Regions from separate parts of the Romboutsia sp. 1001285H_161024_C4 genome, predicted to be linked through region 2. Evidence: riboswitches for the same ligand, from Rfam matches in the RefSeq annotation. Region 2 holds a riboswitch; each other region holds the start of a gene.
What was found. Region 2 has a riboswitch for lysine ahead of I1959_RS08445 (amino acid permease). Riboswitches for the same ligand answer to the same signal wherever they lie in the genome.

Region 1 (3,299 bases), on a different contig from region 2:
TTAGAGAATCATGAAAAAGATAATGAAACTGAAAATGTATAGAATATATAAAATAACCCATCTAATATTAGGTGGGTTATTAAAGTAATATATAAAATCTATATCCTAGTAAAAATATAACTATAAAGTTTAAAGCTTTGCATATTAACTTTTCTGTCTTAGAATTAGTTTTTATAGGAAGGAATGAAAAATTAATGGTTATAGGGTAAAAAATCTCTATACCTTCCTTAGTTAGCAGATCTAAAACTAGATGAGATACATATCCTACTAAAAAGCCGCAAGATACACATATAAATACTATATTACTATCTGTAGATTTTATTAAAAAATTGAAACCATAAGCAAGTAAAGATATAAAAATTAGACTATGTGTAAAGCTCCTATGCCTAAATCTAGAACCAAAATATTTATATATAATAGGATATCTTTTACTTATATAAGAACCTCTCATATCGATATCAGGATATAATGAACCTATATATGCAAAATATGTGTATATTAAAAGCAAAATAGCTTTATAAAATACACTATAATTATTTAAAAATGTTTTATATAAATAAGGGAGCGCTAAAAGTGCAAATATATAGCCTCCCTTAGTATGAGTTTCTTTTACCATTAAACCTCCTAGGTGATAGTATAATATTATTGATAATTATATTTGTATTAATTATATAGTAAATTGTAAAAATTTTCAAAAACTATTTTTAAAATATAATTTTAAAAGGATTGAATATACTTAAAATCTACAAATTATTATAAATTTTTATTTTAGATTTTGAATATAGTTTTCTTCCGCTTTACTCCAATTTATAATATTAAACCAATTATTTATATATTCGGCCCTTTTATTTTGATACTTTAGATAGTAAGCATGTTCCCATACATCGATTCCAATTATAGGTTTTAAGTTTAATGTAATAGGAGTATTTTGATTTTGAGTAGTTATAATCGATAGATTTCCAGAGTCATCAGATACAAGCCATGCCCATCCAGATCCAAATACACTTAGTGAAGCTTTATTAAATTCATTTTTAAAATTATCAAAAGATTTAAAGTCTCTGTTTATGGCACTTTTTAATTTTCCATGTAATTTTTTCCTATTAGGAGACATTATTTCAAAGAAAAATTCATGATTATATACTCCTCCACCATTATCTTTTATAGTTTTAGCTATTTCACTAGGCAAACAATCTAGACAAGTTAATAAATCAGAAATACTACAAGCATAAAGGTCAGGGTATCCTTTTATGGCATTATTTAATTTATCTAAGTAAGATTTATAATGTTTATCATAATGTAAGATCATAGTCTCTTTGTCTATATAAGGTTCAAGAGAATCATAAGAATAAGGTAGAGGCATAGGTTCTTTGGGGGTATATATTGGAGATAAAGAGAAAATATTTTGTGGATTAAAAAATATAGTTAATAATAAAGTTATAAATAAAAATTTTTTCATAAAATCACCTCATAATTAGTATGTTTACTATTTATAAAAAAATTTACAAAAGGTATAATAATTTATAAATTTAAATATAAATAACAAAATTATTATATATTATTTATAAATGATATAAAAAAAATCTTTTATACTTGAAAATAAAAATAAAGGTATATATACTATTAATAATAAAAGTGAATAAAATAAAAAGGGTAGAGGTCGCAATATTTAAAAGTACTAATGAGGAGTTAAGCGCGTAGAATCATTAGGAAAGGAACTATTGCCGAAGGGTATAGCTGATGCTTTAAGGTTATATGCCTGGGGGTACATAAAATATATGTATCACTGTCACAATTTATTTTGTGAAGAGCTACATTTGAGAAAAATTTATACATAGGTATAGTTATATTGCTGTGTCTAAAAAGTTAATGTATAACTTTATGTAAAAATTTATAAGTCTTGAGTGTATACTCAAGACTTTTTTACGCTTTAGGAAAATATGATACTTTAAAGAATGTGGATAATTATTGAAGTTGAGTAATACCAATCAGTTTGCAGAGCGTAAAAAAGACATTTTGAGCAACGGACGAAGTCGTTGGCGACATGAGCGAAGCGAATTTTTTATACCCTTATATTCACTAGAGACTAAACAATTTTAAGGGGGAAGTTTTATGAGAAGCAAGAGAAATTTTAGGGTATTATTAATGACTATTATAATTTTTATGATGTCTATGCCATTAGTATTTGCAGGGGGGGATGATATATCAACTATAAATTCAGAAAGACTTAAGATGATAACTTTAATACCACCATTAGTTGCTATAGTTTTAGCATTTATAACTAAGAATGTAGTAATATCGTTATTTGTAGGTATATTTTCAGGAAGCTTTATAATAAACATGTCATCTGGAAATGTTATAGTTGCTTTTGTTAATGCATTTTTAGATATAGTAAATAGGGCATTAAATTCATTAGCAGATCCATGGAATGCAGGTATAATACTTCAAGTTTTAGCTATAGGTGGGGTTATAAGCCTAGTAGCTAGAATGGGTGGTGCAAAAGCTATAGCAGAGAGCCTAGCCAAAAGATCAAAGACCGCTAGAGGGACTCAACTTATAGCATGGTTTTTAGGATTATTAGTATTCTTTGATGATTATGCAAATTCATTAATAGTTGGTCCTATAGTTAGACCAGTAGCAGACAAAATGAAACTATCAAGAGAAAAACTAGCGTTTATAATAGATGCTACAGCTGCACCTATAGCTGGGCTTGCTATAATATCTACATGGATAGGTCTTGAAGTTGGACTTATAAATGATGCATTTAACGGTATAGGAGTAGAAGCTGATGCATTTGGAGTATTTTTAAATACCATACCATATAGATTTTATAATATATTAATATTAGCATTTATAGTTATATCAGCAGTTCTAGCTAAGGATTTTGGACCAATGAGAGAAGCTCAAATTAAAGCCCGAAGTGTTAATAAAAATAATAACAATTCAAACAATGTTAGTAATGATAATTCTGATTTAGAGCCAAAAGAAGGTATAAAATTAAGTTCATGGAATGCAATAATACCTATAGGAACATTAATAATAGCTGCGTTAATTTCTTTTTATTATAGCGGATACACAGCAGCTATGAACTCAGATAACCAAAATCTAATACAATTATTTACTAATTCTCCATATTCATTTGATGCTATAAGAGAGGCGTTTAGTGGAGCAGATGCTTCGGTTGCATTATTCCAGTCAGCTTTATTTGCAAGTATTGTAGGCATAGTTCTTGGAGTTAGTAAAAATATACTTACAATCTCTGAAGCTATAGATGCTTGGATAGATGGAATGAAGGGACTTAT
Region 2 (3,299 bases):
TATAACTTCATCATAAAAAATGTAACTCCTAAGTTAAAGGAGTTACATTTTTTATGTTTATTAATTTAATTCAAGGATCTTTTTTTCTATATTATCTAAATTTTTATCTTCTCCATAAGTTAAATCAACCTTGTGAAGAGGGATAAGTTTAGTCTTGTGCTTAATTTTATAACCTATATATAAACTTAAAAATAGAGGTATACCTATATAAGAAGCTATTAAACCACTCCAGTCAATGCCATCTGGTTTAATACAAGAATAACCTTGACCTATTATTATAACTATACACATTATTAATGCTAGTATAGGTCCAAAAGGATACCATTTAGCAGTAAATTTTAAATCTTTTAAATTATTACCTTGATGAGTATATGCTTTTCTAAATCTATAATGGCATATTGCTATTCCAACCCATGCTATAAATCCAGCAAGGCCAGATGCAGCAACTAACCAAACATAAACAGTACTTTCGGCAAATACACCTGTTAAGAAACAAAAAGATGCAACTATAGTAGTTAATATTAAAGCATTTACAGGAACACCTCTTTTATTAGTCTTAGCAAATAGCTTTGGAGCAAGTCCATCCTTAGCCATAGAGTGAAGCATTCTGCTTGATGCATACATACCAGAATTTCCAGCAGATAATACAGATGTTAATATTACTGCATTCATAAGAGAAGCAGCTCCAGCTATACCTGCTTTCTCAAATACCATAGTAAATGGACTTTCAGAAACACCAGCCTGTGTAAAAGGTATTATAGCACCTAAAACTATTATCGTTCCTAAATAAAATATTAATATTCTCCAAAATATGGATTTTATAGCCCTAGGAATAGTTTTTTCTGGATTTTCACTTTCTCCAGCAGCAACTCCTATAAGTTCGGTTCCCTGAAATGAAAATCCTGCAACTAGAAAAATGGCAAAGATTGATTTTATTCCACCATGGAAAGGTCCATCTTTTATAAAATAATTATGAAATCCTATTTCATCAGAACCAATTATACCAACTATCATTAATACACCTATTATTAAAAATATAATTACAGTAACAACTTTAACACCAGCAAACCAATATTCAGACTCACCGTAGGCTTTTGATGATAGGAAGTTTAATCCGACAATTATTATTAAAAATAATAAACTCCAGTAAACTCCTGGTATGTTTGGGAACCAAAATTTCATAACTAAAGAACCTGCAACCATTTCGGCAGCTATTGTTATAGCCCAGTTGTACCAGTAATTCCATCCAAGTGCAAACCCAAGTGCTGGGTCAATAAATTTAGTAGCATAGGAACTGAAAGATCCAGAGATTGGCATAAAAGTAGCCATTTCACCTAAACTTGTTATTAAAAAATAAACCATAATGCCTACTAAAACATATGCAACTAATGCACCACCAGGTCCTGCTTGATAGATAGTATCTCCCATTGCAAGAAATATACCTGTTCCAATAGAACCACCTAGTGCTATCATGTTTAGATGTCTTGCTTTTAATCCTCTTTTTAATTCTTGATTTTGTTCACTCATTTGATTATCCTCCTTATGGTGTAAATTTTCCATAAGTAAGTAACTAAGATAATAAAATTTATCTAACAATAAAAATGCGCTTAGTTTATGTCGCTAACGACTTCGACGGTTACTCAGATATATTTTTATATTATTGAGTTATTGATATACCTTATATAAGTTATCAGTAATTTTAGGTTTACATAAGGTTTTTGTATACAAAAAAAGCCATGAGACTATACCCATGACAAAAATACGTAAATTATATACAAAAAATACAACGTACCGTACGTTTTCATTGAAAATAGCTCTCCACAAAAATGTGACAGTCTTATGCATATTTTACATAAGCCCAGTAAATAGTATCAAAGCCATTAACTATTTACTTCGGCGAAATTTCCTTTTGTATTATTTCATTGAGCTTACCTCCATAATACTACTCTTAAATTTCGCGCCTCTATCTCAGTTATCTACTTGTTGTTTTAAATTATAACCAAAACAAAAAATAAGTCAATAGAAAAGATTAGATTTTGTACAAAAACAATAAATAATAAGTTTACTAACAATAATTGCAAGTGTTAAAATAGAGTTAACATAGTTAGTAAAAATATAACAAGGAGCAAAAGCATTAAATAAAGAAAATTGAGGGGGAAAGCAAGTGACATTATTAAAAAAGAGCATAGCAAGCATAACAACACTATGTTTAATAACTATAAATCTAACTAGTTTGAGTTTTGCAAGTGAGGATATGCAAAAACAAGAATTAAAAAAAGCTATAGAAAAATCGGAACCATTTGTAGTAAGTGGTAATATAAAGGAAGAGAAAAAAGAAGGTATATCACCTCAACAAATCCTAATTAATTATTTAAGCAATGTAGAAAAAACTTCTACTTTCAAAGTCAAATCAAAAGAAGATGATAAAAATGATTCTCAGGTTATAGTAAGACTTCAACAGTATATAAATAATATACCTATCTATGGTTCAGATTTAGTAGGATGCGTAGATTATGACGGAAATATAAAATCAATTTCAGGATATATAGAGCCAACATCAAAGACATTAAAAGGATTTAACTATAATCCGACTTTAACTAAAGATGATGCACTTAAGATAGCAAAGGAAAAACTTGAACTAAAAAATGAATTAAATAAAAATGAAAAAGTAGAGTTATATTTATATAAAAGTAAAGAAGAATATAAACTTGCATACAAAGTAGATGTAAATATAATAGGAAAAACAATTTATAACAAAATTGTATTTATAGATGCTAACAGTGGAGATATAATAAATCAATACGAAAACACAAACAATATAATCAAATCAGAAAAAATTAAAGCAAAAGGTGTATTTGGAGATGAAAGAGAAATACAAGTAATACATAGACAAGGTGAAGCAGGCTTTAAAGACGGGTATTATTTTATAGATTTAAGTAGAGGATCAAAACCTATAAAAACTTTAGATATAAAAGGTCAATATTTTTATCAATATTATTATCAAAATAAAATTCCTTATGGCATGGATAATGATATAAAATATTTTAGCACAAAACTAGAAAAGAGCGATGGAAAGTTTGTAGATGCAAACTACCATGTAGGAAAAACTTACGATTTTTATTTAAATAAATACAATAGAGATGGGCTAGATGGAAAGGGAAGTAAGCCAGAATTACTTGTAAATGTAAATGAGCCAGGAAATGCATTTTCCAGTCTAGTAAATGGAGTTGATATACTAGTTTTTGGAAATGAAAACTCAACAACTTATGATTCTGCAGGATCATTAGATGTAATTGGAC
Region 3 (3,299 bases), on a different contig from region 2:
ATTACGAGTTCCTACCCCTAATTATTTAAATCAACTTATAAGTCTTAAAAATATTAAGCCTACTTTAAAAGTTATTGCTGCCATTGGTGGATGGGGAGTTGAAGGTTTTTCTGATGCTGCTTTAACTCCTGCATCTAGATATGCATTTGCTAGAGAAGCAAATAAGCTTATAAAGCAATATAATTTAGATGGTATTGATATTGACTGGGAATATCCTGGAAGTAGTGGTGCGGGTATAAAATCTAGACCTGAAGATAAAGAAAATTTTACACTTTTACTAACCGCTCTAAGAGATGTTATAGGAGATAATAAGTGGTTAAGTGTTGCTGGTACTGGAGATATTGGTTATATAAATAGAAGTGCTGAAATATCTAAAATAGCTCCTTTAATAAACTATTTTAATCTAATGAGTTATGATTTTACAGCTGGAGAAACAGGTGAGAATGCTAAGAAACATCATGCTAATTTATATCCTTCTAATTTATCTTTAAGAGGATATAGTGTAGATTCTATGGTACAAAATTTAATAAATGCCGGTATGCCTCGTGAAAAAATACTACTTGGGGTTCCTTTTTATGGTAGACTTGGAGCTGCAATTACAAGATCATATGATCAACTTAGAAGGGATTATATAAATAAAAATGGTCATACAGTAATGTTTGATAGAGATGCTAAAGTACCTTATCTAGTAAAAGATGGAGAGTTCTCAATGTCTTATGAGGATACCCTTTCTATTTATATAAAAGCTCTATATGTATTAGATAATTGTCTTGGTGGTATTTTTTCTTGGACATCGACATATGACCAGGCAAATATTTTGGCAAAAGCTATGTATGATGGTATAAATAGACCTTCTTTTGTTTTAGCTGAATTAGAGGATTTTGGATTAAGTTAAAAATAAAGTCTTGCAAAATACTTTGCAAGACTTTTATATTCCTATAGCTTTCTTTGCTAATTTATCAGCTTCATCGTTATATTTATTACCACTATGTGCTTTTACTTTTACAAACTCAACATTTAACTTATCTTTTATATTATCATAAAATTTCTTATATTTAGTAGTTCCTTCTTTATTAGTTTTCCATAATCCTAAGCACCATTTCTCTATTCCTTCATAATCAAAATGTAAAATCAAATTATTTATGTTATTATCTATACAATAATTCATCGCAATCTTTGCAGCTTCTATTTCACCTGCGACATTTCTCATTCCAACTAAATCTTTATCATTTCCTTTTTTGCTATAAGTTTTTATAACTTCTTCATTTTTTATTATAACTACCCCTGAACCATATTCTCTTATTGAATGTTCATAACTACCATCAACATAAGCTTTTACAAGTTCTTTTCCCTCTTGTATTTTTACACCACTTTCACCATATATATATGATTTTGCTTCCTCTATCGTAGTAAAACTTTTATACTCAGCGCCTGAAAAACCATTTATTTGTTCCTTACATTCATTCCATGTATTATATATACCATTGTTTCTTCCTTTTCTTACTGCATAAAACTTAACCTTAGCCAAATTTTTCACTTCCTTTCGTATAACTATTTATATAAAATTTATATTTTTCTAAATCATACATTTAATAATTATTCTATAGTAAAATAAGTAGTTTTTAAAGACTTATTATTTTACATATTATTGTGAAAATTTTCTTAAATTTTTTATTCCTAAATATTTCATGCTTTATTTTTTTTTAATTTATGGTATAATCTTTATTATCAAATAAATCGAATATAACTATTGGTAGAGGTCGCATTGTTAAATAGTAGTTTTGTGGAGGTAAGCACGAAGAAGCAAAATAAAAGGTAACTATGCCGAAATATATAAGGGAAGCTTTAAACTTATATATTGGGGTTATGCAAAATATGTATAACACTGTCACATTTATATGTGGAGTGCTATCTTTAGATTAAGCGTATTTTTAATTGTACGGTTGAATGCTTAAGTCTAGGATAATATCTTTACACCTAGACTTTTTTTATTATCTCTTTTCTCCTTAACGTTATATTCGGTATAAATTTTAGGAGGACTTTTATGACAAAAAAGGTTAAAAAACAAGCAACTTTATTTGATGCATTACTGTGTGTTTCTGTTTTAGTTGCAGTTTTAGTGACATGTTTAGTGTTTTTAAGAAAGTATGAAATATCTGCTCATATACCACTTATAATAGGAGCTACATTTGCAAGTGGTGTTGCAGTTTTTAGATTAGGTTTTACTTGGAAGGAATTAGAAGAAGGTATACTATCTACTATAAATACGACAATGCAATCAATACTTATACTTTTAGTAGTTGGTATGATAATAGGTACTTGGATAGCTGGTGGTATAGTTCCTGCTATGATATATTGGGGTCTTAAAATATTATCACCTGGAATATTCTTAGTGGCAACTACTTTAATCTGCGCTATAGTATCTATTTCTACTGGTTCATCTTGGACAACAGCTGGTACTGTAGGTATAGCTCTTTTAGGTATTGGTAGTGCCTTAGGTATACCTGGTAAAATAGTTGCAGGTGCTATAATATCTGGTGCTTATTTCGGGGATAAGATGTCTCCTTTATCTGATACAACAAACTTAGCTCCTGCTATGGCTGGTTCTACTTTATTTGATCATATAAAACATATGGTATATACAGCTGGTCCTGCTCTTTTAATATCACTTGTATTATACGGTATAATAGGAATGAAATATGCAGGTTCTGAAATGGATATATCTCAAATAAATCAAATTCAAAATGCTTTATTAAGTAATTACAATACATTATCTCCATTTTTACTTTTAGTTCCTTGTGCTGTTATAGCAATGGTTATATTTAAAGTCCCTACAATACCAGCACTTATAGGTGGTGTTATATTAGGTGGCGTTTGTGCAGTAGTATTTCAAGGTGCATCTATAGCTGATATACTTGTAGTTGCTAAGTCTGGTTATGTTTCATCTACTGGAATGAAGTTTGTTGATGATCTTCTTACTAGAGGTGGACTTGACAGTATGTTAGGGACAGTATCATTAATACTTTGTGCTTTAACTGTAGGTGGGGTATTAGAAAAAACTGGTATGTTACAAGTTATAGCACAGTCTATACTAAAATTTGCAAAAGGTACTTTTGGACTTATAGCTGCTACAATATTTACTTGTATCGGTACTAACTTAGCAGTTGCAGACCAATATTTAGCCATAGTTATACCAGGAAGTATGTATAAGGATGCATTTATAAGACAAGGTTTATCTCCTAAGAATCTTTCTCGTGCTTTAGAAGATAGTGCCACTATAACGTCTCCACTTATTCCTT

Region 1: linked by a shared signal. The riboswitch ahead of I1959_RS06175 (Na+/H+ antiporter NhaC family protein) and the one ahead of I1959_RS08445 (amino acid permease) in region 2 are both predicted to bind lysine.
Region 3: linked by a shared signal. The riboswitch ahead of nhaC (Na+/H+ antiporter NhaC) and the one ahead of I1959_RS08445 (amino acid permease) in region 2 are both predicted to bind lysine.

Annotation. Positions count from the first base shown of each region.
Region 1 covers NZ_JADNAJ010000002.1:540,478-543,776, forward strand. Annotated here, with positions in the region: gene I1959_RS06160 (TVP38/TMEM64 family protein) at 1-42, shown strand, start outside; gene I1959_RS06165 (metal-dependent hydrolase) at 80-616, opposite strand; gene I1959_RS06170 (superoxide dismutase) at 764-1,456, opposite strand; lysine riboswitch at 1,644-1,819, shown strand; gene I1959_RS06175 (Na+/H+ antiporter NhaC family protein) at 2,110-3,299, shown strand, end outside.
Region 2 covers NZ_JADNAJ010000004.1:50,438-53,736, reverse strand. Annotated here, with positions in the region: gene I1959_RS08450 (LysR family transcriptional regulator) at 1-16, shown strand, start outside; gene I1959_RS08445 (amino acid permease) at 61-1,527, opposite strand; lysine riboswitch at 1,804-1,974, opposite strand; gene I1959_RS08440 (cell wall-binding repeat-containing protein) at 2,165-3,299, shown strand, end outside.
Region 3 covers NZ_JADNAJ010000002.1:500,196-503,494, reverse strand. Annotated here, with positions in the region: gene I1959_RS05970 (peroxiredoxin) at 1-895, shown strand, start outside; gene I1959_RS05965 (ribonuclease H family protein) at 929-1,537, opposite strand; lysine riboswitch at 1,747-1,919, shown strand; gene nhaC (Na+/H+ antiporter NhaC) at 2,045-3,299, shown strand, end outside.